DNA from 2 places in the Streptomyces sp. NPDC001832 genome. Region 2 is predicted to be linked to the other one. Evidence: predicted binding sites of a transcription regulator. Region 2 holds the regulator's gene; the other holds the start of a gene.
What was found. Region 2 encodes HrcA, which represses chaperone genes, less so after heat shock. Its sites were predicted from a motif close to TTNGCACTCNGNNNNNCNGAGTGCNAA; they were not measured.

Region 1 (15,890 bases), on a different contig from region 2:
GGCGGCCAGCCGGGAGAGGGCGCCTCGGAACTCATCGTTGCTCACCCCCTCAGCATGGGGGATGGGCTCGTAAGGCGGGGCGGGGAGTTTCGTCTGCAACACGTATGCACGCTAGCCGCGGACGGTGTGCCGTCGCATCGGGCCAGGGGACCAGCCGGGTCCTAGGACCCGCGGCCCATCGCGGCGGTGGTCAGGCGCCGCACCGCCCGGATGTGCGTTCAGGGAAAGGACGGGCCACATCCGCAGTGAGCTCGAACCCTTTCATCATCTGTTGTGACTTGAGTCACAGAGGGCAATATTTGCTGACCCTGTGTACCGACTGCGCAGCTCAGTGTGATTCAGTGGCCGTGACACTGAAGCAGGTACGCCGATAAAACCTGGAGTGCTGTCGAGGTCTCGGGGAGTGCGAGCAATGGAGGCCGAGTCGGAGCCGTACGTCCGTCTTGCGACGATGCGGCAGCTGCACCAGGCCGTGGCCGATCTCAATACGGCGCGGAGCCTGGCCGACACGCTGCAGACCGTGGCCGACGGAATCGTCGCCGGTCTCGGCTACGAGCTGGCCTGCGTGAACCTGGTCCGCCCCGACGGCGATCTCGTCGTCGCCGCCTTCGCCGGCAATAGCGCCGCAGAAGCCCTGATCACCGGCCGTGTGGGCTCGCGCAGCTCCTGGGAGCGCAGGCTTTCGATGGGTGAGCCCTGGGACGAGCTCCGCTTCATTCCCCACACTGACGGCTGGGTCCTCCTCGACGACGACGTACCGCAGTGGCACACCGAGGGCCCCGAACCCCGCTTCGAGGACGAGTGGCACCCCGAGGACCGGCTCTACGCCCCTATGTACGCGTCCGGCGGCGGTCTCGATCTTCTGGGTGTCATATCCGTCGACCGCCCGCGCAACGGCCGCCGCCCCGGCGCCTGGGGCCGTGAGGCCCTCCAGATGTACGCATCACAGGCGGCCATTGCGATCAGCAACGCCCGGCTGAGAGCGAACATGCAACGCGCCCTGGTCCGTTTGGAGCGTGAACAGCAGGCGCTTCGGGCCAGCGAGGAGTCTTTCCGCCAGGCCTTCGAGTACGCCCCCAGTGGCATGGCCATCGCCGAGATGGGCGGCGACCAGCACGGCAGGCTGCTGCGCACCAACGACGCCCTGTGCCGGCTGCTCGGCCGCCCCGCGTCCGTCCTGCGCCGCTACTCCTTCGCCGACCTCGTCCACCCCGAGGACATCGGCACCCTGCTGCGCACCTCCGCCGAGGGCGGCCGCGCCGAGCTGCGGCTCGGGCGGCGGGACGGCGCCTATCTCTGGGTCTCGCTGCGCAACTCCGTCGTCGCCGACACCGCGGACGGCCCGCGCTTCCTGCTCACCCATGTCGAGGACATAGAGGAGCGCAAGCGCCACGAGCTGCATCTCGCGCACCGCGCCTCGCACGATGCGCTCACCGGTCTGCCCAACAGCGCAGAGCTGCGCTCCCGGCTCAGCTCCCGGCTCTGCGAGCGCCCGCACTCGGCGGCCACCACCCCGGTGGAGACGCTGGACGCGGCGTATGGCGACGTCGGCGACCCGGACGCGCGGACACATGGCTACGACGTGGACTCGGCACCCGACGGCCCATACGACCACCATGTGCATTCCGTTGCGCCGGACACCGAGAACGACGACGGGGCGAAGGGCCTCGCGGTCCTCTTCTGCGACCTCGACGGCTTCAAGTCGATCAACGACCGCTTCGGCCACCACACCGGTGATGCCGTGCTGATCGAGGTCGCCCGCCGTCTCAGCGCCTGCGTCCGTGACGGCGACACGGTCGCCCGCCTCGGGGGTGACGAGTTCGTCGTTCTCGCCGACGGACTCGGCGCCGCAGACGCCGCGGACCTGGCCGTACGCCTCCGTAACGCCATCATTCCGCCCATTCGGGTCGACGGCCGGGCGGTGCGCGTCGGGGCGAGCTTCGGTATCGGCTGGGCCGCCTGCGGCATGACCGCCGAAGAGGTACTGCGCTCCGCCGACCAGCGGATGTACGTGGAGAAGCGGTCCCGGTCGAAGGTTCACCGCAGGGCCGGCTGACGTTTACGACAGGGCTGTTCCCGCATCACACCGCGGTTCCAGGACGTGCGACGGCAATTCTTGGTGCGGGTCGTTCAAGGTAGGCTCGGCCGGTCGGCCACGGCTGGCGAAATTCGGCGACGGCTGGCGACATGGTGAGGAGTGACCCAGGGATGACGGCCGGGAACAACGGCGCAAACACGCCCGAGGACGACGATCCGTTCGGCTACCTGTACGAGGACGGACAGGCAGCAGGCGCCCAGCCGCCACGGCAGGGCGGCTACGGCTACCCTCCCGCGGCCACGCAGCCCGGCGTGCCCCGGACCTCGTACAACCAGGTGCGGGCCGTCGGAGAGCGCCAGTACGGGCAGCAGGTGCCGCACCAGCAGCCGTACGGCCAGCCGAACGCGCAGTACGCCGCCCCGGCGACACACCCCAGCGCTCCCTCGGCGCATGTCCCGCAGCAGGGCGGCCGCGGCCGCACCGGCGGTCCCGGCAAGGGCGGCCCTAACACCAAGGGCCTGCTGATCGGTGCGGTCGCGGTGGTCCTGGTCGTGCTCATCGGTATCGGCGCCGCACTGATCACGAGCGACGACAACAAGGAAGAGAAGAAGGACGAGGCGACCCCCTCCGCCAGCCCCAGTAGCCAGGTCGAGGAGTCCCCGAAGGTCGAGCCGTCCGAGAGTTCGAAGGCCCCGGCCGAGCTTCCCAAGCAGGACGCGGCGACGCTGAAGCTCGGCGGCACGGCCCAGCTGGACAACACGATCAAGGGCGCGGAAGGCCCGAACGGCTCATACGTCACGGGCTTCAACGAGGTTGGCTCATCGGTGACGTGGAAGGCAGCGATGGAGGAGGAAGGCAAGTACCGCTTGACGGTGCGTTATGCGATTCCCGCCAAGGACGCCAATGCAACGCTGACGGTGAACGGGAAGCCGAATCCGCAGCCCATCGGCCTCAAGAACTTCATCCACTCGTCCGACTCGGACTGGGAAAAGAACTGGCAGACCACCTGGGCACCGGTCGACCTGAACAAGGGTGAGAACGAGATCAGCATCTCGTGCCAGGAAGGGAATCAGTGCGACGTGATCCTGGATTGGCTGGAAGTCACCCCTGAGAACGGTTAGCCCATTGAGGGCGAACACTTTGCGGCCTCTCCTGGTGTCCGAACCGGGGAGAGGCCGCGTTTGTGTTTTGTTCGGCGCGCGCAACGCGCTGCGTGCCGCGGTCAGCCCATCAGCGCGAGGAACCCCGCCACCGTCGCGGCCATCGCCTCGCGGCCCGGTGCGATGTACTTGCGCGGGTCCACGCCCGTGGTGTTCTCGGCCAGGTACGCCCGTACCGCGCCGGTGAACGCCGTGTTCAGCGCCGTACCCACGTTGATCTTGACCATGCCGGAGGAGGTGACGGCCCGGCGGATCTCGTCGTCCGGGACGCCGCTGGAGCCGTGCAGCACCAGCGGGACCGGGACGGTGTCGCGCAGCCGGCCGATCAGGGCGTGGTCCAGGGCGGCGGTGCGCTCGGTCATGGCGTGCGAGGAGCCGACCGCGACGGCCAGCGCGTCCACCCCGGTGTCGCGTACGTACGCGGCGGCCTCGGCCGGGTCGGTACGGACACCGGGGGCGTGGGCGTCGAGCGGGGCCTCGCCCTCCTTGCCGCCGACCTTGCCGAGTTCGGCCTCGATCCAGATGCCACGCTCATGGCCCCAGGCCACGGCCTCGGCCGTGGCCCGCACGTTCTCCTCGTACGAAAGCTTGGAGGCGTCGAACATCACCGAGCTGAAGCCTTCCGTGTGCGCCTGGTGCAGCAGCTCCACGGACTCGACATGGTCGAGGTGGAGCGCGAGGGGGGCGCCACAGGTACGGGCGGCGGCGGCGGCTGCGGCGGCGATGGCACAGAGCCGTCCGCCGTGGAACTTCACGGCGTTCTCGGAAATCTGCAGAATGGCGGGCGCTCCGGCCCGCTCCGCGCCGGCCGCGATGGCTTCCGCGTGCTCCAGCGTGATGACATTGAAGGCGGCGATCCCGCGTCCCTCGGTTTGGGCGGCGGAGACGAGTTCACCGGTGCTGACGAGCGGCATGCTGACCTCTTGCTGCTTCTTCGAACCAGCCGAACGCGGGTTCGGGGGCTGGCGCGGCCTCAGATCCTGTCGGGCGACCTCTGATCGGGCGGCCACGGCCTGGCACGCACGCTTTCGGCGTTGCCGAAATTCGGTGGTCAACCGACAGGCTCTCAGGCCGCGATTGTGTGTTCCTCGACGCCGACGCGCGGCAGCAGCTCCTCGTACGCCGCACGGTCGAACTCACCGGCTGTCGGGGAGAGCACGGTCGCCGTCGACAGTGCCACCGCCCGCCGCAGCCGGTCCGGCCAGCTCAGGCCTTCGACGAGGCCGGACAGCAGCCCGGCCACCGCGGAGTCGCCCGCACCGGTCGGATTGCCCAGGACCTTGGCGGGCGGGGACGCTCGCCAGATGCCATCGGGGGTGGAGGCCAGCATGCCGTCCGGGCCCAGGGACGCGATGACCCCGTGCGCGCCGCGGCGGCGGGCGTCGCGGGTGGCGCGCAGGGGTTCGCGGGAGCCGGTGAGCTGGGCGAGCTCGTCGGCGTTGGGCTTTATCAGATCGGGGCGGGCGGCGATGCCGCGGCGCAGCGGTTCGCCGCTGGTGTCCAGGAGCACGGGGACGCCGGCGGTGCGGGCCAGGCGGACCAGTTCGGCGTAGGCGCCGACGTGGATGCCCGGCGGCAGGCTGCCGCAGAGGGCGACGGCGTCGGCCCCGGTGAGGAGCTCCTCGTACCGGCCTATGAGGGCGGTCCACTCGTCGGTGGTGACGAGCGGGCCGGGTTCGTTGAGCTGGGTGGTGTCGCCGGTGGCACGGTCGACGACGGCGATCGTGCGACGGGTGTTCCCGGCGACGGTGACGAGGGCGTCGGTGATCGGCGCGGCGGCGGGTGTGGCACCGTTTTTGGCCTTCGTGTCCGCGTTTTGCCGCGACAGGCCTGCCAGCAGCTCGCGCACCACGGCTCCGGTGGAGCCTCCGGCGAAGCCGGTGACCGCCGTTTCGTGCCCGAGGGCACAGAGCACCCGGGCCACGTTGAGGCCCTTGCCACCGGGCCGCTCGGACTTGTCGCTGACGCGGTGGCTGGCGTGCGGGACGAGTTCCGGGACGCCGTACGTCAGGTCGAGTGCCGTATTCAGTGTGACCGTGAGGATCACCGCGGCCGCCCCCTCGATCCTGCTCTGGAGCGCGAATCCTTGGACGGAATGCGCTTTCTCTGCCTCTTTCCCAGGTGATCATGTCAAAGAGGCGGCGATCGGCCCAGATCTCCGGACCAACCGCCGTCTCTTCGTTACGTACTCGACTCGCCGTCAATAAGAGGTCGCGCACATAGGTGGGGCGGCGTCGCGTGCCGATGGGCGGCGCCTGGCGGCGTTGTCGTCGGTCGACGACGCTCCTTCCCCAAGCTCTCAGCTGCGCTCGAGCAGGGGAGATCCCATCCGCCTCCCTCCTCCGCCTTGCCCGGCTTGCCCCTCGCCCCGCTCCTTCCTCCACCCCACCTATGTGCGCGACCTCTAACGGGCCGGATCAGCCGATCCGGGGATCGATGATCCATTGGCCCTTGCGCATGACGCCCTTGAGCGTGAAGTCCGCGTCCAGGACCACCAGGTCCGCGTCCTTGCCCGGCTCCAGCGAGCCGACCTTGTCGTACACGCCGAGCAGCCGTGCCGGGTTGGCGGAGATGGACTGGACGACATCGCCGACCGGAATCCTGTCGATGGTCACGGCCCGGTGGAACGCGACGTCCAGGGTGAGCGTGGAGCCCGCGATCGAGTTGCCCTCGACCAGCCGCGCGACGCCGTCCTTGACCTCGACCGCGAGCGGGCCGAGCTGGTACCGGCCGTCGCCGAAGCCGGCCGCGTCCATGGCGTCGGTGATCAGTGCGACGCGGTGGGCGCCCGCGTGATGGTAGGCCAGCTCCAGGGCGGCGGGGTGCAGATGCGTACCGTCGTTGATCAGCTCGACGGTGATCCGCTCGTCCTCCAGCAGGGCGGCGATCGGGCCGGGCGCGCGGTGGGCGAAGCCGGGCATCGCGTTGTAGAGGTGCGTGGCGACGGTGGCGCCCGCGTCGATCGCCTCGACGGTCTGCTCGTACGTCGCGTCGGTGTGCCCGATCGCGGCGATCACCCCGTGCTCGGCGAGGAGTCGAACCGACTCGATGCCGCCCGGGAGTTCGGTGGCGAGCGTGAACATCTTCGCGGTGCCGCGTGCCGCGTCCATCAGCTTGCGGACCTCGGCCGGGTCCGGGTGGCGCAGCAGATTCTCACTGTGCGCGCCCTTGCGGCACGGCGAGATGAACGGCCCCTCGAAGTGGACACCGGCCAGGTCGCCCTGCTCGACCAGCTCGGAGAGGACACCGGCCCGCTGGGCGAGGAAGTCCATCTCGCCGGTGACGGTGGAGGCGACCAGCGTGGTGGTGCCGTGCTCGCGGTGGGTGCGGATGCCGGTGAGGACATCGTCGACGGTGCCGGAGGTGAAGGACGCGCCGCCGCCGCCGTGGTTGTGCATGTCGACGAAGCCCGGGACCACCCAGTGGCCGCTCAGGTCGACGATCCGGGTGGCATCCGGACACGGTGTGGACGCGGCCGGGGTGTGTGTGGGGTTGCCGTCGGTGGGTGGTTTCCACGGGGTGCCTGTGTCCTCCGCCGCGCTGCCGACGATCCGGGTGCCCTCGATGATCACCCGGCCGTTCTCGATGGTTCCGGTGGGAAGCACCACCCGGGCACCTGCGAGAACTGTGCTGTCTGCGCGTCCGGCCATCAGGCGGATACCTCCGTGGAGAGAAGATCCCAGGCGAGCAGCCCTGCGCCCAGGCATCCGGCGGCGTCCCCGAGGGCCGCAGGGACGATGTGGGGCAGTTTCTGGAACGTGACACGTTCCTTGACGGCCGCACGCAGTGGTGTGAACAAGGTTTCCCCGGCCTCGGCGAGACCGCCACCGATGATGAGTGTGCGGGGGTCGAGCAGTGTCAGCGCGGTGACCAGCCCGGCGGCGAGCGCGTCGACCGCGTTCCGCCAGACCTCCACGGCCGCCGGGTCGCCCGACGCCACGGCTTTCGCGCAGTCCGCCGCGTGCGCCGCCGGATCGCCGGACGCGGCGGCCCAGGCCCGGGTCACCGCGGAGGCGGACGCCAGGGTCTCCAGACAGCCGCGCTGACCGCAGCGGCAGTCCGGGCCGTCCGGCCGGACCACGATGTGGCCGATCTCGCCCGCGCACCCGTGCGCGCCGGACTCGATGGTGCCCGCGATGCCGATGGCCCCGGCGATCCCGGTGCCCAGCGGTACGAAGAGGAAGCGGTCGGCGCCCTTGCCCGCGCCGATCCGGCCCTCGGCGAGCCCGCCGGTGCGCACATCGTGGCCCAGCGCGACGGGGACACCGCCGAGCCGCTCGCCGAGCAGTTCCCGCATGGGTACGTCGCGCCAGCCCAGGTTCGAGGCGTAGACCGCGATCCCGTTCTCGGCGTCGATGATGCCGGGCACGGCGACACCGGCCGCGACAGCGCCTTCGCCGAGGTGCTCCTCACCGTACGCCCGCAGGTCTGCGGCGAAGGTGAGGATCGACTCCACGACGGCGTCGGGGCCGCGCTCTCTGCCGGTCGCCCGCCGCGCCTCATGCAGGAGGGCGCCGTCGGCCCCGACCAGTGCGGCCTTCATTCCGGTGCCGCCCACATCGAGGGCGATGACGTGTTTCACGGGAAACAGTCTCGCCCGAGGAACTGAAAAGGTCTAGTCCACTATCCCGGTTTGTGGTGACGGCAACCGCCTCGGACGTGAGGGCGGCGCAGGACGCGGAATGACGGGTGGCGGCTCTCCGGCCGGGCGATAGGTTGGCTGATATGACCACCCACCCGAATGGCCCCGACGACACGGACGGCCCCATCGGCCTCTCCGACAGGGACCGTGCCGTGCTCGCCGTCGAACGGCAGTCGTGGGCCGGGCCCGGGGCGAAGGAGCGCGCGATCCGCGAACAACTCGGCATCTCGCCCACGCGCTACTACCAGCTGCTGAACGTGCTGCTCGACGACCGCCGCGCGCTGGAGGCGGACCCGGTGACGGTGAACCGCCTGCGCCGGGTACGGGATGCGAGGCGCGAGCGCCGCTGAAACCGGCACCCGCCCATGGTTGTGTCCGGCGGTACGCCTATAGGCTCGACACATGGGCAGCAACCCGCACGTACCCGCGTCGAGCGAGACCCCGGCCGAGCTCCCGGCCCCCACCACCCCGCCCGGCCGAGAAGCCCTCGCTGCAATCCTCGCGCGCCCCGACCGTGCCGTCGTCGCGCTCGATTTCGACGGGACGCTCGCCGACATCGTCCCGGACCCGGAACAGGCCCGCGCCTACCCCGGCGCCGTCGACGCGCTCGTCGCGCTCGCCCCGAAGGTGGCCTCCGTCGCCGTGATCACCGGCCGCCCGGCCGGCGTCGCCGTCCGGCACGGCGGCTTCGCCGGAGTGCCGGGACTCGATCACCTCGTCGTCCTCGGCCACTACGGTGCCGAACGCTGGGACGCCGCCTCCGGTGCCGTCCATGCCTCCGCCCCGCACCCCGGTATCGCCGCGGTCCGCGCCGAACTCCCGGGCGTGCTCCACCGGTTCGACTCGTGGCACGGCACCTGGATCGAGGAGAAGGGCCGGTCGCTCGCCGTCCACACCCGCCGGGCCACCGACCCGCAGGCCGCGTTCGAGGCCCTGCGCGGCCCCCTCGGCGAGCTCGCCGGCCGGCACGGCCTGATCGTCGAACCGGGCCGCCTGGTACTGGAGTTGCGCCCGCCGGGCGTGGACAAGGGTGTGGCGCTCGCACAGTACGTACGGGAGACGGACGCCGAGTCCGTCCTGTACGCGGGCGACGACCTGGGCGACCTCGCCGCGTACGCCGCCGTGGAGAAGCTCCGCACCGACGGCCCCGACGGCATCCCGGGCCTGCTGGTCTGCAGCGGCAGCGCGGAAGTGCCCGAACTGGCCGATCGGGCGGATCTGCTGCTGACCGGCCCGGGAGCCGTCGTCGACTTCCTGGCGGCCCTGGCGCGGCAGCTCTGAGACCGCTCCCGCTCACTGCCGCCGCAGCGCGTCCAGCTGGTCCAGGAACCACTGCTGCGGCGGCAGCGCCACCGCCGCCGCAGCCAGCCGCTTCGTGCGCGCGGCCCGTTCGTCGTCCGGCATCGTCAAAGCTTCGTGCAGCGCCGCCGCCGTCGCGGACACGTCGTACGGGTTCACCACGACCGCATCGCTGCCCAGTTCCTCGTACGCCCCCGCCTCCCGCGACAGCACCAGTGCGCAGCCGTGGTCGGAGACGACCGGGACCTCCTTGGCGACCAGGTTCATGCCGTCGCGGATCGGGTTGACGAGCGCCACGTCGGCCAGCCGGTACGCGGCGAGCGAGCGGGCGAAGTCGTCCTTGACGTGGAGCACGACCGGCGTCCAGCCCGCCGTGCCGTACACGGCGTTGATCTCGTCGGCGACCCGCCGCACCTCGACCGTGTAGTCGCGATACACCGCCAGGTCCTGCCGCGAGGGGTAGGCGAAGGCGACATGGACGACGTGCTCACGCCATTCGGGCCGCTCTTCGAGGAGCGCGCGGTAGGCGAACAGCCCGCGCACGATGTTCTTGGACAGTTCCGTTCGGTCCACTCGTACGATCGTCTTCCGCCCGGGGCCGACCTGCTCCCGCAGTGCCGCCATCCGCTCGTCCACGTCCGCCTCGTGCGCGCGCCCGCGTAGGAAGTCCGCGTCAGCGCCGAGCCCGTGCACCCCGATCCTGGTCCGGCCGGTGCCGCCCAGGATCTCCGTACAGCAGCCGATGAACGCGTCCGCCCAGCGCCGGGTCAGAAAGGCCGCCCGGTCCGCGCCCAGGATGCCGTGCAGCAGCTGCTCGGCAATGTCGTCGGGGAGCAGGCGGAAGTAGTCGGCGGGCGCCCACGGGGTGTGCGAGAAGTGGCCGATACGCAGGTCGGGGCGGAGTTCGCGGAGCATGCCGGGCACCAGCGCGAGGTGGTAGTCCTGCACCAGCACCGCCGCGCCCCGGCCCGCATCCTTGGCGAGCGCCTCGGCGAAGGCCCGGTTGTACGTCTCGAACGACGCCCACTGCCGCCGGAACTCCGCGTCGAAGACCGGCTCCAGCGGCGTCTGGTACAGCATGTGGTGGACGAACCAGAGCACCGAGTTCGCGACGCCGTTGTACGCGTCCGCTTGGACGGCCGCGTCGATGTCGAGCATCCGTACGCCCTGCTCACCGACCCCGCGCCTGACCGCCTCCCGGTCCCCGTCACCGAGCGCGGCGCACACCCACAGCTTGTCCTTGACGGCGCTCAGCCCGGAGACGAGCCCGCCGCCGCCCCGCTTCGCGTCGAGCGATCCGTCCGTGGCGAGGGTGTACGACACCGGGCCCCGGTTGGACGCGACGAGGACCTGGGCAGCGGACTGGGCTTCGTGCTCGGAGACCATGTTGCGGAATCTAGCCGGATCACGAACCACCCAAACGTGCGAAGCCAGGCCACGTCAGGCCGCGCGGCGCGAAACGTACTCCTCGATCTCGCGCATCGGGGGCCGCTCCTCGGTGTCCACCGCATGGGTGCGTGGCACGAAGCCGTTCTCGCCGCGCTCGAACTGGGTGAGCGAAGGCCGCACCAAGTGACCTCGGGACAGACGGAGTTGAGCGGTCCGGTAGATTGCCGCCGCCATCCGCCCGAGCGCCTGCCCGTCCTGGTGGCGGTGCTTGCGCACCCCCACGTCGACCTGGGCCAGCGCGTCCAGGCCCACCGTGTGCAGCGCGTCGACCAGGAGGCCCAGCTCCACTCCGTAGCCGACGGGGAAGGGCAGCCGTTCGAGGAGGGAGCGGCGCACGGCGTACTCCCCGCCCAGCGGCTGGACGAAACCGGCCAGCTGCGGCCAGTGCAGATTGAGCAGCGGACGGGCCACCAGTTCGGTGACGCGACCGCCCTGACCTGCGGTGTCACCGAAGGGGCGGTCGTACATCGCCTTCACGAACTGCACGTTCGGGTCGGTCAGCAGCGGGCCGACGATGCCGGAGACGAAGTCCGCCGAGAAGTCCTTCAGATCGGCGTCGATGAAGCAGACGATGTCACCGCCGGTCACCATGAGCGACCGCCACAGGACCTCGCCCTTGCCGGGCACGGCGGGTATCCGGGGGAGTATCTCGTCCCGGTGCACCACCCGGGCGCCGGCCTCCCGGGCAACCTTCGAGGTAGCGTCCGTGGAACCGGAATCGATCACCACGAGTTCGTCGACCAGCTGGACCTTCTCCATCAGCTCGCGCCGGATCGTCGCGACGATCCGGCCGACCGTCGCCTCCTCGTTCAGCGCGGGCAGTACGACGCTCACGCTCCCGCGGTGCGGGTCCCTGGCCTTGGCGGCCAGGAGACGGTCCAGCGGGCGGTCGGCGGCCGACCAGGAACGCCCGGCCAGCCAGCGTTCGACCTCTTCCAGCACGGTCGATACTCCCTGTATGTGATCCATCTCGCGGTTCGGACGACTATCTCAACTGTCCGGTGCTTCGGTTACAGTCTTGAACAACGCGGACGGCCGTCGCATGTCGGGGTCGGTCTGCCAACAAATGCCTGGATCGGTGATCCAGTGCCACAGCGCTCATCCAGAGGGACTGAGGGAACGGCCCGTTGAAGTCCCGGCAACCCTCCTACCGGCCGCGAGGCCACGGTGGGGAAGGTGCCAATTCCGTCTTGTGGCGAAATGCGTCGCAAGGAAGATGAGGAGAAAGGGCCTCCGCCATCATGGCCGTGCAGACTGTCGCAGTAAGCACTGATTCTTCCGCCGAAGCTGTCGACCTCGGTCCCGCCGCGGCGCTTTCCTGCCGCGAGTGCGGCGAGCGATTCGAGCTCGGCCCCATTTTCGCCTGTGCGTCCTGTTTCGGTCCGCTCGAAGTGGCGTACGACCTGCCGAGCGGCTCCCCCGACGAACTGAAGAAGCGCATCGAGGCCGGACCCGACAACATCTGGCGTTACGCGCCCCTGCTGCCGGTCCCCGCCGATGTCGCGGACAAGCCCAACATCAACCCTGGTTTCACGAAGCTGGTCAAGGCCGACAACCTCGCGCGCGAGCTGGGCGTCACCGGTGGCCTGTACGTCAAGGACGACTCCGGCAACCCGACACACTCCTTCAAGGACCGCGTCGTCGCCATTGCCGTCGAGGCCGCCCGCGCTTTCGGTTTCACCACCCTCTCCTGCTCCTCCACCGGCAACCTCGCCGGTGCGGTGGGCGCCGCCGCCGCCCGGGCCGGCTTCCGTTCCTGCGTGTTCATCCCGCATGACCTGGAGCAGGGCAAGGTCGTCATGGCCGCGGTGTACGGCGGTGAGCTGGTCGGCATCGAGGGCAACTACGACGATGTCAACCGCTTCTGCTCGGAGCTCATCGGTGACCCGCTCGGCGAGGGCTGGGGCTTCGTCAACGTCAACCTGCGTCCGTACTACGGCGAGGGCTCCAAGACCCTGGCGTACGAGATCTGCGAGCAGCTCGGCTGGCAGCTGCCCGACCAGATCGTCATCCCGGTCGCGTCCGGCTCGCAGCTCACGAAGATCGACAAGGGCCTGCAGGAGCTGATCAAGCTCGGTCTCGTCGAGGACAAGCCGTACAAGATCTTCGGCGCCCAGGCCGAGGGCTGCTCCCCGGTCTCCACCGCCTTCAAGGCCGGTCACGACGTCGTACGGCCCCAGAAGCCGGACACCATCGCCAAGTCCCTGGCGATCGGCAACCCCGCCGACGGCCCGTACGTCCTGGACATCGCCCGCCGCACCGGCGGCGCGGTCGAGGACGTCGACGACGAGCAGGTCGTCGACGCGATCAAGCTGCTGGCGCGCACCGAGGGCATCTTCGCGGAGACGGCGGGTGGGGTGACGGTCGGCGTGACGAAGAAGCTGATCGAGGCCGGTCTGCTCGACCCGACGCTGACCACCGTAGTGCTCAACACGGGTGACGGCCTCAAGACCCTGGACGCGGTGGCCGCCACCTCTCAGGCGACCGCGACGATCCGCCCGAGCCTGGACGCGTTCCGCGCCGCCGGCCTCGCCGCCGTCTGACCACCCGAGACAGAAGAAAGGCACCCACCATGAGCGTCAAGGTCCGCATCCCCACCATCCTCCGCACCTACACGGGCGGCCGGGCCGAGGTCCCGGCCGAGGGCTCGACTCTCTCCCAGGTCATCGAGTCCCTGGAGCAGAACCACCCGGGCATCGCCGCTCGTGTCCTGGACGACCAGGGCAAGTTGCGCCGCTTCGTGAACGTGTACGTCAACGACGACGACGTGCGCTTCGAGGGCGGCCTGGACGCGGCGACGCCGGACGGCGCCGGCATCTCGATCATCCCGGCGGTGGCGGGGGGCTGCTGACCGTCCGTCCGACTTCACGGCTTATCGGAATTGCCCCTTCCGCGAGAGAAGCGGAGGGGGCAATTCTGCGTGGTTGAGCGCGGTACAGTGTGGGAAGCCCCCCCCGCTGCCCGTGCCGCCCGCATATGAGAATGCGCCCGCTCGCGACAAGAAGCAGCCAAAGTGGTCGATCTCCTTGCGCCAAACATCACCTTTGCCCGGCCCGACTTGCCCTGGAATCTCATGAATCCCTCATGTTCGGGCGTTCGGTGCTGCCCAGAATTCTCGTCCGATTGACCTGTTGCAGAGGGCAGTTGGGCAGATACATTCGGCCGCGGTCGACGCGTTCCGGCGCACGCACCCTCTCCTGTCGGAGGGTGGGTTCTGACCCGGGTCCGCGAAGTGCGGTCCTGTGCAAGGGCCAGTAATAGGGGAGTTAGGCATGGCTCAGGGCACCGTCAAGTGGTTCAACGCGGAGAAGGGGTACGGCTTCATCGCGGTCGACGGTGGTGCGGATGTTTTCGTCCACTACAGCGCGATCCAGATGGACGGGTACCGCACCCTCGAAGAGGGTCAGCGAGTTGAATTCGAGATCTCGCAGGGCCAGAAGGGGCCGCAGGCGGACATGGTCAAGCTCGCCGTCGGCTGAGCTCGACGCGGTCGGCCAACGACACTACTCACGCACAAAGGGCCCATACCCCAGGGGGTACGGGCCCTTTGTGCGTGAGCGCCGTGGTCCACCCGTGTTGGCCGTGTTCGTCCGCGTCCCGTCGACGACCATCACCCCTCAGCGAGCCTTCTTCGAAGGCGCTTGCGCCCTCCCGTCGCCCGACCACCACCCCTCAGCGAGCCTTCTTCGAAGGCGCTTGCACTCTTGGGGGTCGAGTGCTAATCATTGGCGTTAGCACTCTCCAGGTGAGAGTGACAGAACTTGGACCGGGCCGGTGAGGCCCGCAGGTCCGGTGGGGCAAGGAACCGCCGGACACGCAGGCCGTCCGTCGCGGGCGCCACTCGGTCCGGAGAAATCCACCCCTGTCCGGGAGGACCACTTCACATGGCCAAGATCATCGCGTTCGACGAGGAGGCCCGGCGCGGTCTCGAGCGCGGCATGAACCAGCTCGCCGACGCCGTCAAGGTCACCCTTGGCCCCAAGGGTCGCAACGTCGTCCTTGAGAAGAAGTGGGGCGCCCCCACGATCACCAACGATGGTGTTTCCATCGCCAAGGAGATCGAGCTGGAGGACCCGTACGAGAAGATCGGCGCGGAGCTGGTCAAGGAGGTCGCCAAGAAGACGGACGACGTCGCCGGCGACGGTACGACCACCGCCACCGTTCTCGCCCAGGCTCTCGTCCGTGAGGGCCTTCGCAACGTCGCCGCGGGTGCCAACCCGATGGCTCTCAAGCGGGGCATCGAGAAGGCCGTCGAGGCCGTCTCCGCCGCCCTCCTGGAGCAGGCCAAGGACGTGGAGACCAAGGAGCAGATCGCTTCGACCGCCTCCATCTCCGCCGCCGACACCCAGATCGGCGAGCTCATCGCCGAGGCCATGGACAAGGTCGGCAAGGAAGGTGTCATCACCGTCGAGGAGTCCCAGACCTTCGGTCTGGAGCTGGAGCTCACCGAGGGTATGCGCTTCGACAAGGGCTACATCTCGGCGTACTTCGCCACCGACATGGAGCGCATGGAGTCGTCCCTCGACGACCCGTACATCCTGATCGTGAACTCCAAGGTCAGCAACGTGAAGGACCTCCTTCCGCTGCTGGAGAAGGTCATGCAGTCCGGCAAGCCGCTGCTGATCATCGCCGAGGACGTCGAGGGCGAGGCCCTGTCGACCCTGGTCGTCAACAAGATCCGTGGCACCTTCAAGTCCGTCGCCGTCAAGGCCCCGGGCTTCGGTGACCGCCGCAAGGCCATGCTCGGCGACATCGCCATCCTCACCGGTGGCACCGTCATCTCCGAGGAGGTCGGCCTCAAGCTGGAGAACGCCGGTCTCGACCTGCTCGGCCGCGCCCGCAAGGTCGTCATCACCAAGGACGAGACCACGATCGTCGACGGTGCCGGTGACAGCGACCAGGTTCAGGGCCGCGTCAACCAGATCCGTGCCGAGATCGAGAACTCCGACTCGGACTACGACCGCGAGAAGCTCCAGGAGCGCCTCGCGAAGCTGGCCGGCGGCGTGGCCGTCATCAAGGCCGGTGCCGCGACCGAGGTCGAGCTCAAGGAGCGCAAGCACCGCATCGAGGACGCGGTGCGCAACGCCAAGGCCGCCGTCGAGGAGGGCATCGTCGCCGGTGGTGGCGTGGCTCTGCTCCAGGCCTCGGCCGTCTTCGAGAAGCTGGAGCTCTCGGGTGACGAGGCGACCGGCGCCAATGCCGTGAAGCTCGCTCTGGAGGCCCCGCTCAAGCAGATCGCCGTCAACGGTGGCCTTGAGGGCGGCGTCGTCGTCGAGAAGGTGCGCAACCTGGCCGTCGGCCA
Region 2 (15,890 bases):
TCTCCGCGAAGACCGGTGTCGGCGTGGACGCGCTGCTCGACCGGGTGGTCAAGGATGTCCCGGCCCCGATCGGCGAGGCCGACGCCCCCGCCCGCGCGATGATCTTCGACTCGGTCTACGACTCGTACCGCGGCGTCGTCACGTACGTCCGTGTCGTCGACGGTCAGCTCAACAAGCGCGAGCGCATCAAGATGATGTCCACCGGCGCCACCCATGAACTGCTGGAGATCGGGGTCTCCTCTCCGGAGATGACCCCGGCCGACGGGCTCGGTGTGGGCGAAGTGGGCTACATCATCACCGGTGTGAAGGACGTCCGGCAGTCCAAGGTCGGTGACACCATCACCTCCCTGAGCAAGGGTGCGACCGAGGCGCTGGGCGGCTACAAGGACCCCAAGCCGATGGTGTTCTCGGGCCTGTACCCGCTGGACGGCTCGGACTACCCGGACCTGCGCGAGGCGCTCGACAAGCTCCAGCTCAACGACGCCGCCCTGGTGTACGAGCCGGAGACCTCCGCCGCGCTCGGCTTCGGCTTCCGCGTCGGCTTCCTCGGCCTGCTCCACCTCGATGTGATCCGCGAGCGACTGGAGCGCGAGTTCGGTCTCGAACTCATCGCCACCGCGCCCAACGTGGTCTACCGCGTCGAGATGGAGGACGGCACCGAGCACACCGTCACCAACCCGAGCGAATTCCCCGAGGGCAAGATCGACAAGGTGCACGAGCCCGTCGTGCGCGCCACGGTCCTGGCCCCCAGCGAGTTCATCGGCGCGATCATGGAGCTCTGCCAGAACCGGCGCGGCACCCTGCTCGGCATGGACTACCTCTCCGAGGACCGGGTCGAGATCCGCTACACACTGCCGCTCGCCGAGATCGTTTTCGACTTCTTCGACCAGCTGAAGTCCAAGACGCGCGGTTACGCCTCGCTCGACTACGAGCCCACCGGCGAGCAGTCCGCCCAGCTCGTCAAGGTCGACATCCTGCTGCACGGCGACAAGGTCGATGCGTTCTCGGCGGTCACGCACAAGGACAAGGCGTACGCGTACGGCGTGCGGCTCGTCGCCAAGCTGCGCGAGCTGATCCCGCGGCAGAACTTCGAGGTGCCGATCCAGGCCGCCATCGGCTCCCGGGTCATCGCCCGTGAGACCGTCCGTGCCATCCGCAAGGATGTCCTCGCCAAGTGCTACGGCGGTGACATCTCCCGTAAGCGGAAGCTGCTGGAGAAGCAGAAGGAAGGCAAGAAGCGGATGAAGATGGTCGGCAATGTGGAGGTGCCGCAGGAGGCCTTCATCGCCGTGCTGTCGACGGACGAGTCGGGCGGGGACGGCAAGTCCAAGAAGTAGCTTCCGCCGCAAGGCCGAGAAGCAACTCCCACCCCGGCTCCGTCTGCCCCTGCACGGTGGCAGCCCGACGGGCCCCTGTGCCGCAGCGCGCTGTGGCACAGGGGCCCGTTTGTTATGAAGCGGCGGTCCATTGCCCCTTACGCGGCGGACGCGGGCGCTCTACCCTGATCAGGCCTGTAGTTACTCGCCAGTTAATCAAGCGGGGTGCGCGCCGCAGGACAAGCAACAGGACAAGCACCGCAGGACCAAGCGCACAGAGTGTGCGGGAACACCCGTAGGAACAAGCAGCAGCCAACAATCGGTCGTGAAGCACTGCCGCAGGCCCGGAGGATGTCGTGAGCGACACACAGACCTTGATCGATAACCGACCGCCCTCCGTGGCGAACCTCTTCATCGACCGCGTCGAGGCCACCCCGGACAGGGAGGCCTACCGCTATCCGGTCCCTGCGGCCGCCGGCGACGGACCGGATGAGTGGAAGTCGCTGAGCTGGGCACAGGCCGCCGAGCGCGTATACGCCGTCGCGGCAGGGCTGATCGATCTGGGTGTGCAGCCGGAGGAGCGGATCGCGCTCGCCGCCGGCACGCGAGTGGAGTGGATCCTCACCGACCTCGGCGTGATGTGCGCGGGCGCCGCCACCACGACGATCTACCCGTCGACCAACGCCGAGGAGTCGGCGTTCATCCTCTCCGACTCCGAGAGCCGGGTCCTGATCGCCGAGGACGCCGGCCAACTGGCCAAGGCCCGCGAACGCCGCGCCGAGCTGCCGAACCTCGCCCATGTCGTCGTCATCGACCCCGAGGACGCAGCGCCCGCCGAGGGCGACCCCGAGGGCTGGGTCCTCACGCTCGCAGATCTTGAGGCCCGCGGGGCCGAGCACCTGGCGAAGAACCCCGACACGATCAAGAAACGAGTCGCCGCCATCACGGCGGACCAGCTGGCCACCCTGATCTACACCTCGGGCACCACCGGACGCCCCAAGGGTGTACGCCTGCCGCACGACAACTGGTCGTACATGGCCAAGGCCACCGTGGCGACCGGCCTGATCACCAAGGACGACGTCCAGTACCTCTGGCTGCCGCTCGCACACGTCTTCGGCAAGGTCCTCACCTCCGGCCAGATCGAGGTCGGCCACGTCACCGCCGTCGACGGCCGGGTCGACAAGATCATCGAGAATCTGCCGGTCGTCCAGCCGACGTACATGGCCGCCGTCCCGCGTATCTTCGAAAAGGTCTACAACGGCGTCGCCGCCAAGGCACGGGCCGGTGGCGGGGCCAAGTACAAGATCTTCCAGTGGGCGGCCGGGGTCGCCCGCGAGTACGCGAAGGTCTCGCAGGACAACTTCCGGCGCACCGGCACGGCCGCCGTCCCGTTCGCTCTCGGTGCCAAGCACAAGGTCGCCGACGCCCTCGTCTTCGCCAAGATCCGCGAGGCCTTCGGCGGCCGGCTGCGCGCCTGTATCTCCGGCTCCGCGGCGCTCGCCCCCGACATCGGCTACTTCTTCGCGGGCGTCGGCATTCACATCCTGGAGGGCTACGGCCTCACTGAGACCAGCGCCGCCTCCTTCGTCAACCCGGGCGAGGCCTACCGCACCGGCACCGTGGGCAAGCCGCTCCCCGGCACCGAGGTGCGGATCGCCGACGACGGCGAGATCCTGTTGCGCGGCCCCGGCCTGATGGAGGGCTACCAGGGGCTCCCGGAGAAGACCGCCGAGGTGCTGGAGGCGGACGGCTGGTTCCACACCGGCGACATCGGCGAGCTGTCCGTGGACGGCTATCTCCGGATCACCGACCGCAAGAAGGACCTGATCAAGACGTCCGGCGGCAAATACATCGCCCCGGCGGAAATCGAGGGACAGTTCAAGGCGGTCTGCCCGTTCGTCTCCAACATCCTGGTGCACGGCGCGGACCGCAACTACTGCACCGCCCTGATCGCACTCGACGAGCCGACCATCCTCGGCTGGGCCGCCGAGAACGGTCTCGGCGGGAAGCCGTACGCCGAAGTGGTGGCGTCCCCGCAGGCCGTGCAGCTCATCGAGGGCTATGTGAAGCGGCTCAACAACGGACTGCAACGCTGGCAGACCATCAAGAAGTTCCGGCTGCTGCCCCGCGACCTCGACATCGAGCACGGCGAGCTGACGCCCAGTCTCAAGCTGAAGCGGCCGGTCGTCGAGCGTGAGTACAAGGCCCTCATCGACGACATGTACGTGGGGACCCGCGAGGTTTAGAAGCTGTTTCCCACCCCCCCCGAGCCCAGCGGGGGTTGGGCAACAGTTTCTTGGACCAACCGGCCCTATGGTGCGGCTGCTTCCGCTTTCTCTGCTCACTTTCTCGGCTCACTTTCTCTGCTCACTTCGGCAACTCGTCGCTTATGAGCGTGGTCCATCTGTCACTCTGTCGGTGTTGTCAGCGGCGCCCAGCGAGAACAGAACGAGAACAGACAGACAGAGCGAGAACAGGTCAGGAGCTGCACCGTGGGGCCCATTCCCTTGCAGCGGGACATCGTCCAGCGTCCCGGTATCACCATCGGCCATGCGGATGCGCGGCCGGCCGCCCGTACGTCCCTGCCCGGAAACCTCCTCGCGCCCTCCGCTGCCCGCCGGTTCGTCCTGGCAGCGCTCACCGACTGGACCGGGCTGGGACTGCCGGCGGCCGTGGGCTTCAGCGAACGTCTCGCCGATGACGCGGCGGTCGTCGTCAGCGAGCTGGTCACCAACGCGGTCGTGCATGCCGGAACCAATGTCGAGCTGATCTGCCGGCTCGAGGAGGCCGCCGAGGACGAGGCCGCGGCCCTGGTGCTGGAGGTCTCCGACCACCACCCGGCGCGTGCCGTACGCAGCGAACGCCCGGAGGCCGGCAGCGCGGCGGACGCGGTGGAGGGCGATGCCCCCACCGGCCCCGAGGAGCCCGCCGAGTACGGTCGCGGGCTCCAGCTCGTCGGCACCCTCGCCGAGCGCTGGGGCATCACCTACCGCACCGGCCTCAAGACCGTATGGGCCCGTCTTCCCGTCGACGACTGGAATCCGTTCCCCGAACCGTCGGCCGAGCCCGGATTCCAGCAGGGACTGCGTGCCGCCGAGCTGCTCGCCCCCAGTGCCCGACGGGCCCTGCGCGACGGCGCGGACTGGGCCGGCCGCGGCGCGCTCTCGTTCCTCGCCGAGGCCTCGGACCTGCTCGCAGGCCAGCTCGACGAGGACATTGTCGCGGCGCTCGCCGGACAGTTACTGGTGCCCAGACTCGCCGACTGGTGCGCGATCTGGCTGGAGCCCGAGAACGGCGGCCACGCCGCCGTTCCCCGGCTCGCCAGCGCCTGGCACCGGGACGAGGCCGAGACCGGGCAGTTGCGTACGGTGCTGGAGCAGGACCCGATCCGGTTGCCCGAGCGGGTGGGCACCGGACCCGTCTCCATGCCCTGGCCCGGGGGCGAGGAAGACGGCGAGGAATCCGACGGGTGCGCCGGATCCGCTCTCGCCTACCGGATCACATCGGGCGGCCGGACACTCGGCGCCGTACTCCTCGGCCGGGAGGGCATGGCACGCGTTCCCGACGAAGTGACCGCCCTGATCGAGGACTTCGTACGCCGTGTCGGCCTCGCCGTCGGTGCCGCCCGCGCCTACACCCGGCAGGCCACCATCAGCCGCATCCTGCAACGCGCACTGCTGCCCAGCAAGGTAGCCGACATACCCGGCGTCACCAGCTCACTGGTGTACGAACCCAGCGACGACGGGGTCGTCGGCGGCGACTTCTACGATGTCTTCCCGTGCCCCGGCGACCGCTGGTGCTTCGTCCTCGGCGATGTACAGGGCAGCGGCCCCGAAGCCGCCGTCGTCACCGGCCTCGCCCGGCCCTGGCTGCGGCTGCTGGCCCGTGAGGGTTTCGGGGTCGGCGAAGTGCTGGACCGGCTCAACCGGCTGCTCCTCGACGATGCCATGGAGGCTGCCGAGGCAGCCGCGCTCATGGTGGCCGCGGCGGGCGGCCAGCAGACGGCGGACACCGGGCAGTCCCGCTTCCTCTCCCTGCTGTACGGGGAACTCGTGCCGCTGCCCGGCGGCGGCGTGCGCTGCACCCTCGCCAGCGCCGGTCACCCGCTGCCGCTGCTGCTGCGCCCCGACGGCGAGGTGTGCCCGGCCGCAGAACCGCAGATGCTGCTCGGGATCTTCGACGACGTCGCGTACGAGAGCCAGAGCTTCGAGCTGGCGCCCGGCGACAGCCTGCTGTGTGTCACGGACGGCGTGACGGAGCGGCGCTCCGGGGTGTTGATGTTCGACGACGGGGACGGTCTGGCCCGGGCGCTGGCCGACTGTGCCGGGCTGTCGGCGGACGGGATCGCAGACCGGATCAAACGGGCCGTGCACGAATTCGCCGAACGGCCGCCCGATGACGATCTGGCGCTGCTGGTGCTGCAGGCGGGGTGAGGGCGCGGCAGGGCGGCAGGGGGTGCTTACCGCGGTTCGGGTCCGGCGGGGCGGCCCGTGGGTGCGAGGCCTTGATCGCGGACGTGGCTCGGAGGTCCCCGGCGGCGAGTCACAATGGGCGGTATGCCTTCCGTACTGCCCGATGGTGAACCCGTACCCGACGACGGGGCGCTGCCCCGCCACGCCCTGGAAGGCGCCGCCGACCGGCCGCTCGGCTTCTATCTGCATGTGCCGTACTGCGCGACCCGCTGCGGCTACTGCGACTTCAACACATACACCGCGACCGAGCTGCGCGGCTCCGGCGGTGTGCTGGCCTCCCGGGACAACTACGCCGCCCACCTGATCGGCGAGGTCCGCCAGGCCCGCAAGGTCCTCGGCGACGACCCGCGGCCGGTCCGAACGGTCTTCGTCGGCGGCGGCACTCCCACGCTGCTTGCTGCCGGGGATCTTGTACGGATGCTGGCGGCGATCCGTGACGAGTTCGGGCTCGCCGATGACGCGGAGATCACGACGGAGGCGAATCCGGAGTCCGTCGGCCCGGCGTATCTGTCGGAGCTGCGGGAAGGCGGCTTCAACCGGATCTCGTTCGGGATGCAGAGTGCGCGGCAGCACGTGCTGAAGATCCTGGAGCGTACGCATACGCCGGGGCGGCCCGAGGCGTGTGTCGCGGAGGCGAGGGCCGCGGGGTTCGAGCACGTCAACCTCGACCTGATCTACGGCACTCCCGGGGAATCCGACGACGACTGGCGGGCCTCGCTGGACGCTGCGATCGGTGCGGGGCCGGACCATGTGTCCGCGTACGCGCTGATCGTCGAGGAGGGCACCCGGCTGGCCCGGCGGATCCGGCGCGGCGAGATCCCGATGACCGATGACGACGCCCATGCGGACCGGTACCTGATCGCGGACGAGGCGATGGCCGCGGCGGGCTTCTCCTGGTACGAGGTGTCGAACTGGGCCCGTACGCCCGAGGGCCGGTGCCTGCACAACGAGCTGTACTGGCGCGGCGCCGACTGGTGGGGCGCCGGTCCCGGGGCGCACAGCCATGTCGGCGGGGTGCGCTGGTGGAACGTGAAGCATCCGGGGGCGTACGCACAGGCGCTGGCCGAGGGGCGGTCGCCGGGGGCCGGGCGCGAGATCCTTTCCGCGGAGGACCGGCGGGTCGAGCGGATTCTGCTGGAGCTGCGGCTCGCGGACGGGTGTCCGTTGTCGCTGCTGGCACCGGCGGGGCTGGCCGCGGCGGGGCGGGCGGTGCAGGACGGACTGCTGGAGCCGGTGCCGTATGGGGAGGGGCGGGCGGTGCTTACGTTGCGGGGGCGGTTGTTGGCGGATGCGGTGGTGCGGGATCTGGTGGACTGAGAGAGGCTGTCGGGTGGCCTCCGACCGGAACGCGTGCGTGCCAGGGCGTGGCTGCCCGGTCAGAGGTAACCCGAAAGCCAGCGGGGCGGGGGGCCGACGGAGAGGCTACTGAGGCGGCGCTGTCACGAAGTCGATCAGGTGTTCCACGGAGCCCAGCAGCGCCGGTTCCAGATCCCGGTACGAGCGCACCGCGGACAGGATTCGCTGCCAGGCCGCGCCCGTGCTCTCCGGCCAGCCCAGCGCGCGGCACACGCCCGTCTTCCAGTCCTCGCCACGCGGGACCACCGGCCAGGCGGCGATGCTCACGGACGACGGCTTCACCGCCTCCCACACGTCGATGTACGGGTGGCCGACCACCAGCACGTTCGCGTCCGAGACCTGGGACGCGATCCGGGACTCCTTGGAGCCCGGGACCAAGTGGTCGACCAGGACGCCCAGCCTGGCGTCCGGGCCGGGGGAGAACTCGCGCACGATGGCCGGGAGGTCGTCGATGCCCTCCAGGTATTCGACGACCACGCCCTCGATCCGCAGGTCGTCGCCCCAGACCCGCTCGACCAGCTCCGCGTCGTGGCGGCCCTCCACGTAGATCCGGCCCGCCCGCGCGACCCGGGCGCGCGCCCCGGGGACCGCGACCGAACCCGAGGCTGTGCGCGTGGGGCGTACCGGGCCGGCCGCCGACGGGCGTACGAGTGTGACCACCCGGCCCTCCAGCAGGAAGCCGCGCGGCTCCATCGGAAACACCCGGTGCTTGCCGAAGCGGTCCTCCAGGGTCACCGTCGGACCCTGGGCCGTCTTCTCGCAGCGGATCACCGCACCGCAGAATCCGGTGGAGACCTCTTCCACGACCAGATCGGGCTCGGCGGGGACTTCGGGAACGGGGGTGGACTTCTTCCACGGCGGGGTCAGGTCCGGCTGGTAGCTGCGCATTGGATGACGATAGGAGGGCAACACATCACGACACGCCGGAGGGGGCACCACCGATGCCTTCAGGGTCATGGAGGACGGCCAGTTGGTCGCGCTGGTGCCTGACGAACGCCGCGTCCACCACCGCGCCGTGCCCCGGAACGTACACCGCGTCCTCGCCGCCCAGCGCCAGCAGCCGGTCCAGCGCGGCCGGCCAGCGGGACGGGACGGCGTCCCGTCCCGCCTGCGGTTCGCCGGACTCCTCGACCAGGTCGCCGCAGAGCACCACCGCTGGGGAGCCGGGGACGAGCACCGCCAGATCGTGGCTGCTGTGGGCGGGGCCCACATTCACCAGCACCACCTGACGGCCGCCGCCCAGATCGAGCGTGCACTCGCCGCACACCTCGTGGTGCGGCGCCACCAGCGCATCAACAGCCTCGGCCGCATCGTGTTCGGACACTCCGTGGCGCACCGCGGAGGCGCGCAGATCGTCCGCCCCGAGCTTCAGCAGCCCGGCCATGCCGACCGCTCCGTACACCTGGGTGCCACAGAACGCGGCAGTGCCCAGTACATGGTCGAAATGGGGGTGGCTGAGTGCGATATGCGTCACCCTCCGGCCGAGCAGGGCCTGCGCCTGGGCCCGTACTTCCGCGCCTTCGCGAAGTGTTGATCCGGTGTCGTAGAGCAGCACTCCATCCGCTCCGGCCACCAGCGCGACTGTCGCATCCCATCCGGGAAGGCGGCGTCGGCCCACTCCGTGACCGAGTCGCTCCCAGCCGAACTCTTCCCAAGAGGCGTTCATACCGCGACGCTATCGGCAACGACCTGCGCAGTCCCGCGGTAACCCTTGCTAGGCCCCCACTCGACCGCCGTACACTGGGCGGGAGATTGCTGGCACTCGCGAGGACAGAGTGCCAGGGGGGTTCCTGGGAATGAAGCAGGAACGGCCCGAGAACCACCGAGGAAACACAGCTGGAGGTGTGCGCGATGCTCAGCGAACGCAGACTCGAAGTGCTGCGCGCCATCGTCCAGGACTATGTCGGCACGGAGGAGCCCGTGGGCTCCAAGGCGCTCACCGAGCGGCACAAGCTGGGGGTCTCCCCGGCCACTGTCCGCAACGACATGGCGGTGCTGGAGGACGAGGGCTTCATCGCCCAGCCCCACACCAGTGCGGGACGCATCCCGACGGACAAGGGCTACCGGCTCTTCGTCGACAAGCTTGCGGGCGTCAAGCCCCTCTCGTCGCCGGAACGTCGTGCCATTCATAATTTCCTCGACGGCGCGGTCGACCTCGACGATGTCGTGGGCCGCACCGTACGGCTGCTCGCGCAGCTGACCCGGCAGGTCGCCATCGTGCAGTACCCCTCGCTGACCCGGTCGACGGTTCGGCATGTGGAGCTGCTGTCACTGGCAGCCGCCCGGCTGATGCTCGTGCTGATCACGGACACCGGCCGGGTTGAGCAGCGCATGATCGACTGCCCCGCTCCGTTCGGTGAGACATCTCTCGCCGATCTGCGGGCCCGGCTCAACAGCCGGGTCGTCGGACGCCGTTTCACGGATGTTCCGCAGCTGGTGCAGGATCTGCCGGAATCCTTCGAGAGCGAGGACCGGGGAACCGTGTCCACCGTGCTCTCCACCCTGCTCGAAACCCTCGTCGAGGAGACGGAGGAGCGGCTGATGATCGGCGGCACCTCCAACCTCACCCGCTTCGGGCACGACTTCCCTGTGATGATCCGGCCGGTGCTGGAGGCACTGGAGGAACAGGTCGTGCTGCTGAAGCTGCTCGGCGAGGCCAAGGACTCAGGCATGACCGTACGGATCGGGCACGAGAACGCCCACGAGGGGCTCAACTCCACATCCGTCGTCGCGGTCGGCTACGGTTCGGGCGACGAGGCAGTCGCCAAACTCGGCGTGGTCGGACCGACCCGCATGGACTACCCCGGAACGATGGGAGCGGTACGCGCAGTGGCACGTTACGTCGGACAGATCCTGGCGGAGTCGTAAGTGGCCACGGACTACTACGCCGTACTCGGCGTGCGCCGCGACGCATCTCAGGACGAGATCAAGAAGGCATTCCGGCGGCTCGCTCGCGAGCTGCATCCGGATGTGAACCCCGATCCGAAGACCCAGGAGCGGTTCAAGGAGATCAACGCCGCCTACGAGGTGCTGTCGGACCCGCAGAAGAAGCAGGTCTACGACCTCGGCGGCGACCCGCTGTCCGCCTCGGGCGGCGGCGGCGCGGGCGGATTCGGGCAGGGTGGCTTCGGCAACTTCTCCGACATCATGGACGCGTTCTTCGGTACGTCGTCGCAGCGCGGACCCCGCTCGCGCACCCGGCGCGGCCAGGACGCGATGATCCGGCTGGAGATCGACCTCGCCGAGGCCGCGTTCGGCACCACCAAGGACATCCAGGTCGACACGGCCGTCGTCTGTACGACCTGCAGCGGCGAGGGCGCCGCACCCGGCACCTCCGCCCAGACCTGTGACATGTGCCGCGGCCGCGGCGAGGTCTCCCAGGTCACCCGGTCCTTCCTGGGCCAGGTCATGACCTCGCGGCCCTGCCCGCAGTGCCAGGGCTTCGGTACGGTCGTGCCGAGCCCGTGCCAGGAGTGCGCCGGTGACGGCCGCATCCGGTCGAGGCGCACGCTCACCGTGAAGATCCCCGCCGGTGTCGACAACGGCACCCGCATCCAGCTCGCGGGCGAGGGCGAGGTCGGCCCCGGCGGCGGCCCGGCCGGCGATCTGTACGTGGAGATTCATGAGCTGCCGCACTCGGTGTTCCAGCGCCGCGGTGACGATCTGCACTGCACGGTCACCATCCCCATGACGGCGGGCGCGCTCGGCACCAAGGTGCCGCTGGAGACGCTCGACGGCCTGGAGGAGGTCGACATCCGGCCCGGCACCCAGTCCGGCCAGTCGGTCCCGCTGCACGGCCGCGGCATCACGCATCTGCGGGGCGGCGGGCGTGGCGATCTGATCGTGCACGTCGAGGTGATGACCCCGACGAAGCTGGACCCGGAGCAGGAGCGACTGCTGCGGGACCTGGCGAAGGTGCGCGGCGAGGAGCGGCCCACCGGCCAGTTCCAGCCAGGGCAGCAGGGGCTGTTCTCCCGGCTGAAGGATGCCTTCAACGGCCGCTGACGGCCCTGCACACGGCCTCCGGACGGGCGCGCCTGCCGAGCCCGTCCGGAGTTTGAGCACGAATTGGACCGCAGGCCCCGCACGCCGAGGCACGCAGGACGTGACACGATGCGGTCATGTCATCCGTATTGACCGATCTCTGCCGGTATCCGATCGTGCAGGCCCCGATGGCGGGTGGTGCGTCCTCTCCGCAGCTCGTCGCGGCCGTCGCCGAAGCGGGCGGGCTGGGCTTCCTGGCCGCCGGGTACAAGACGGTGGACGGCATGTACAACGAGATCAAACAGCTGCGCGGGCTGACCGATCAGCCCTTCGGCGTCAATCTCTTCATGCCGCAGCCTGCTCTCGCCGACCCGAGCGCCGTCGAGGTGTACCGGCATCAGCTCGCCGGTGAGGCCGCCTGGTACGAGACCCCGCTCGGCGACCCGGACTCCAGTGCAGGCGACGACGGCTACGAGGCCAAGCTCGCCATCCTCCTGGAGGACCCGGTCCCGGCAGTCTCGTTCACCTTCGGCTGCCCGGCCCGCGACACCCTCGACGCGTTCGCCGCCGTCGGCACGTACACCGTAGTGACGGTCACCACACCCGAGGAGGCCCAGGCCGCCCAGCGGGCGGGCGCCGACGCGGTCTGTGTCCAGGGCATCGAGGCGGGCGGCCACCAGTCCACCCACCGCGACGACCCGCAGACCGACGGCACCGGGATCGGGCTGCTCTCCCTGGTGGCCCAGGTCCGCGAGACCGTGCAGGTGCCGATCATCGCCGCGGGCGGGCTGATGCGCGGGTCCCAGATCGCCGCGGTGCTCGCCGCGGGCGCGGAGGCGGCGCAGCTCGGCACGGCGTTCCTCATCTGCCCCGAGTCCGGGGCGAATCCGCTGCACAAGCAGGCACTGACCAACCCGCTGTTCGTACGGACCGCCCTGACCCGGGCGTTTTCCGGCCGCCCGGCCCGAGGTCTGGTCAACCGCTTCATGCTCGAACACGGCCCGTACGCCCCCGCCGCCTACCCGCAGGTCCACTGTCTGACGGCCGGGCTGCGCAAGGCGGCGGCAAAGGCCGGGGACGCCCAGGGCATGGCACTGTGGGCGGGGCAGGGGCATCGGATGGCACGCGAGCTGCCGGCCGGTCGGCTGATCGGACTGCTCGCCGAAGAACTGGACGCCGCACGGGCGGCAGTGAGCACAGGGAGTATGCAGTGACCGCACCGGTCTTCGTCGTCGAACAGGTCCCCGACGGGCCAGAGTTCGTCCTGGAAGGACCCGAGGGACGGCACGCCGTATCGGTGAAGCGGCTGCACGCCGGTGAGGACGTCGTGCTGACGGACGGCCACGGCCGTTGGACGGAAGGCATCGTCAGGGCCACCGAGGGCAAGGACCGGCTCGTGGTCGCCGGTCTGGCGACGGCCCATGAGGAGCAGTGGCCCACACCTCGTATCACCGTCGTCCAGGCCCTGCCCAAGGGTGACCGCGGCGAAGTCGCCGTCGAGACGATGACGGAGACCGGTGTCGACGCGATCGTGCCCTGGCAGGCATCGCGCTGCATCACGCAGTGGAAAGGCGATCGCGGACTCAAGTCCCTCGCGAAATGGCGCAGCACCGCCCGGGAAGCGGGCAAGCAGTCGCGCCGGGTGCGCTTCCCCGAGGTGGCGGACACACTGACGACCAAACAGGTCGCCGCACTTCTGGCCGCGGCGGACTTCGCCGCCGTCCTGCACGAGGACCGGGGCCACGACAGCGAGCCGCTGGCCACCGTTCAGCTCCCCACCCAGGGCGAGATCGTGCTGGTCGTCGGCCCCGAGGGCGGTGTGTCGCCGGACGAACTGGCGACCTTCGCCGCGGCGGGCGCCCGTACCTGCCGGCTCGGAATGTCAGTCCTGCGCACCTCGACGGCGGGCACGGCGGCGACGGCACTGCTGCTGGGGCGCACCGGCCGCTGGGCGTGAGCTCCCTTTGACGCGCCTGCGCCGCCCGTTGTGACCGCAAGCCGTCTACCGTCCCATGGGGGATCGATGGGAAGCTGCCCGTATGGGGACATCAAGGACATGTGGACATCAAGGGTCATGGGGGCAGGGAAGAACCCGTCGCTTTCTGGCCGCGTCCGCACTCGCGGGCGCGGCGGTCGCGGGCGCCGTGGCCTGTGAGCCGACGGGCAGCCTGAACTCGGCATCCATCGCAGTGACAACCGACCTGACCGGTACCAGCGCCCTGGAGCGCAACGGGGTCGATGTGCGGTGGCTGAACTGCACGGCCGACATCCACGGGAACCAGGTCGTGGGCGCGTTACCGTCCGCCTCCGCCTCCGCCTCCGCCTCCGCCTCCGCCTCCGCGCACGGCACCGCGGGCGTCGACTGCACCGGAAGGACCGGGAGCGGCAAGGACATCACGATCACCGGCGAGGTGACCCAGGCCCTGGACGGGCGGTGTGTGCGGGGTGACCTGACCGCCAGAACCGGCGGGAAGGCCGTCTTCCGGGCAGATGTGCTCGGCGACTGCAACGCCGCCCCGTCGACCATCGGGGCGAATCCTCCCCAGGGCGGCAGCAGCGGCAGCGCCCGGCCGGCGGTCACCGTGACGGTCACGGTGACCGAATCGCTCCGGGGCAAGTAGGACCGACCGGCAATTGGTGGGCGGCGTCGCGGCCCATTTGCCGGTCGGCCCAAGTGTGTCCGGCACCGGGCCACCCGGCGGACTCCGGCCAACCCAGTTCCGCGGAGCACGCCGGAAGCCTAGGGTGATCGGTGTGACACAGCCTGCCTACCTCCGATACCCCCATGTCCAGGGCGATTTGATCGCCTTCACCGCCGAGGACGACGTCTGGCTGGCGCCGCTGGACGGCGGCCGAGCCTGGCGCGTCAGCGCCGACAACCGGCCTGTCACCAACCCGCGTATATCTCCCGACGGAACCCGCGTCGCATGGACGTCCACCCGGGACGGGGCGCCCGAAGTGCACATCGCACCGGTCGACGGCGGCCCCTCCAAGCGGCTCACATACTGGGGCGACGCACGGACCTCCGTACGCGGCTGGACGCCCGACGGCGACGTACTGGTCATCAGCACCCAGGGCCAGGCATCGCTGCGGCGCAGCTGGGCCAGGGCCGTCCCGGTCGACGGCGGGCCCGCGCGGATCCTGCCATACGGGCCGGTCGGCGCCCTCGCGTACGGGCCCGGCGGACGGGTCCTGCTGCTCTCGGCCACCATGGGGCGCGAGGCCGCCGCCTGGAAGCGCTACCGGGGCGGCACCGCAGGCAAGTTGTGGATCGCGGAAGAGGGAACGACCGACGGCCCGGCGGAGTTCGTACGGCTCCACGAGGACCTCGACGGGAACATCGAATCCCCGATGTGGGTGGGCAGTGCGGACTCCCCTGCTCGAACGGAGTCGAGAGCTCAAAGACGAGTCGCCTTCCTCTCCGACCATGAAGGCGTGGGCGCGCTCTACTCCTCGCTCCCCGACGGCTCGGACCTGCGCCGGCACACCGGCATCGAAAGTTTCTACGCCCGCCACGCGACCACCGACGGCACCCGCGTCGCCTACGCCTCGGCCGGTGAACTCTGGCTGCTGGACGACCTCGAAGGCTCCGAGCCCCGCCGCATCGACATCCAGCTCGGCGGCCAGCGAGCCGACCTGCAGCCCCACCCCGTGCACGCCGGCAACCACCTCGACACCGCGTCCCCGGACCGTACGGGCCGCGGCAGCGCCGTCGCGACGCGCGGTGCCGTCCACTGGGTCACCCACCGCGAGGGACCGGCCCGCGCGCTCGCCGTCGAACCGGGCGTACGGGCCAGGATGCCCCGCACCTTCCAGGCCGACGGCGACCAGCACGTCGTCTGGGTCACCGACGCCGAGGGCGACGACGCCCTGGAGTGCGCCCCCGCCACCGGCACCGCACCGGGCGCCGTACCGCGCCGCCTCGCCGCGGGCCGTATCGGCAGGGTTCTCGACCTGGCAGCGGCCCCGGACGGCAGCCGGTTCGCCGTCGCCGCGCACGACGGGCGGGTACTGATCGTCGAGCGGGAGAGCGGCGAGGTCCACGAGGTGGACCGCAGCGAGCACGGCGACGTCTCCGGCCTCGTCTTCTCGCCCGACTCCGCCTGGCTTGCCTGGTCGCACCCCGGGCCCGATCCGCTCAGGCAGCTCAAGCTCGCGCATCTCGCCGATCTGTCGGTCGCCGAGGCCACTCCGCTGCGCTTCCGGGACTTCGCACCCGCGTTCACCACCGACGGCAAGCACCTCGCGTTCCTCTCCGAGCGGTCCTTCGACCCGGTCTACGACGCCCATGTCTTCGATCTGGCCTTCATCGGCGCCTGCCGTCCGCATCTGCTGACGCTCGCCGCCACCACGCCCTCCCCGTTCGGGCCGCAGCGCCACGGCCGCCCGACCGAGAAGGAGAAGAGCGGCGAGGGCGAGGACAACCCGACCGCGCTGCCCGTCACCCGGATCGACCTCGACGGACTCGCCGACCGGATCGTGCCGCTGCCCGTCGAGGCTGCCAGCTACTCCACGCTGCGCGCCGCGAAGGACGGGCTGCTGTGGCTGAGCCACCCGGTAACCGGAGTGCTCGGTACGAGCGGCGCCACGCCCGACTCCCGCCGACCCGAGACCGTCCTCGAACGGTACGACCTGGAGAAGCTGCGCTGCGAGGAACTCGCCTCGGACATCGGCGGCTTCGCGGTCAGCGGCGACGGCAAGCGGATCGTCCTGCACACCCGGGGCAAGCTGCGTGTCGTGCCGTCCGACAGCCGCGTCCCGG

Region 1: a site for HrcA is predicted at 14,284-14,310, ahead of groL (chaperonin GroEL). Genes of this name have one in related genera too.

Annotation. Positions count from the first base shown of each region.
Region 1 is NZ_JBEOYU010000004.1:80,543-96,432, reverse strand. Features, by position in the region: gene ABT115_RS05220 (flavin reductase family protein) at 1-45, opposite strand, end outside; gene cdgB (diguanylate cyclase CdgB) at 413-2,056, shown strand; gene ABT115_RS05210 (CBM35 domain-containing protein) at 2,209-3,159, shown strand; gene ABT115_RS05205 (class II fructose-bisphosphate aldolase) at 3,261-4,112, opposite strand; gene ABT115_RS05200 (1-phosphofructokinase family hexose kinase) at 4,265-5,245, opposite strand; gene nagA (N-acetylglucosamine-6-phosphate deacetylase) at 5,616-6,848, opposite strand; gene ABT115_RS05190 (ROK family protein) at 6,848-7,780, opposite strand; gene ABT115_RS05185 (DUF3263 domain-containing protein) at 7,924-8,190, shown strand; gene otsB (trehalose-phosphatase) at 8,243-9,121, shown strand; gene ABT115_RS05175 (alpha,alpha-trehalose-phosphate synthase (UDP-forming)) at 9,134-10,525, opposite strand; gene ABT115_RS05170 (glucosyl-3-phosphoglycerate synthase) at 10,580-11,530, opposite strand; SAM riboswitch class I at 11,684-11,811, shown strand; gene thrC (threonine synthase) at 11,830-13,131, shown strand; gene ABT115_RS05160 (MoaD/ThiS family protein) at 13,161-13,439, shown strand; gene ABT115_RS05155 (cold-shock protein) at 13,861-14,067, shown strand; gene groL (chaperonin GroEL) at 14,473-15,890, shown strand, end outside.
Region 2 is NZ_JBEOYU010000048.1:2,727-18,616, forward strand. Features, by position in the region: gene lepA (translation elongation factor 4) at 1-1,337, shown strand, start outside; gene ABT115_RS26670 (AMP-dependent synthetase/ligase) at 1,673-3,562, shown strand; gene ABT115_RS26675 (SpoIIE family protein phosphatase) at 3,824-5,749, shown strand; gene hemW (radical SAM family heme chaperone HemW) at 5,864-7,105, shown strand; gene ABT115_RS26685 (DUF3097 domain-containing protein) at 7,211-8,032, opposite strand; gene ABT115_RS26690 (MBL fold metallo-hydrolase) at 8,058-8,810, opposite strand; gene hrcA (heat-inducible transcriptional repressor HrcA) at 8,996-10,012, shown strand; gene dnaJ (molecular chaperone DnaJ) at 10,013-11,149, shown strand; gene ABT115_RS26705 (nitronate monooxygenase) at 11,266-12,342, shown strand; gene ABT115_RS26710 (16S rRNA (uracil(1498)-N(3))-methyltransferase) at 12,339-13,085, shown strand; gene ABT115_RS26715 (hypothetical protein) at 13,318-13,749, shown strand; gene ABT115_RS26720 (S41 family peptidase) at 13,883-15,890, shown strand, end outside.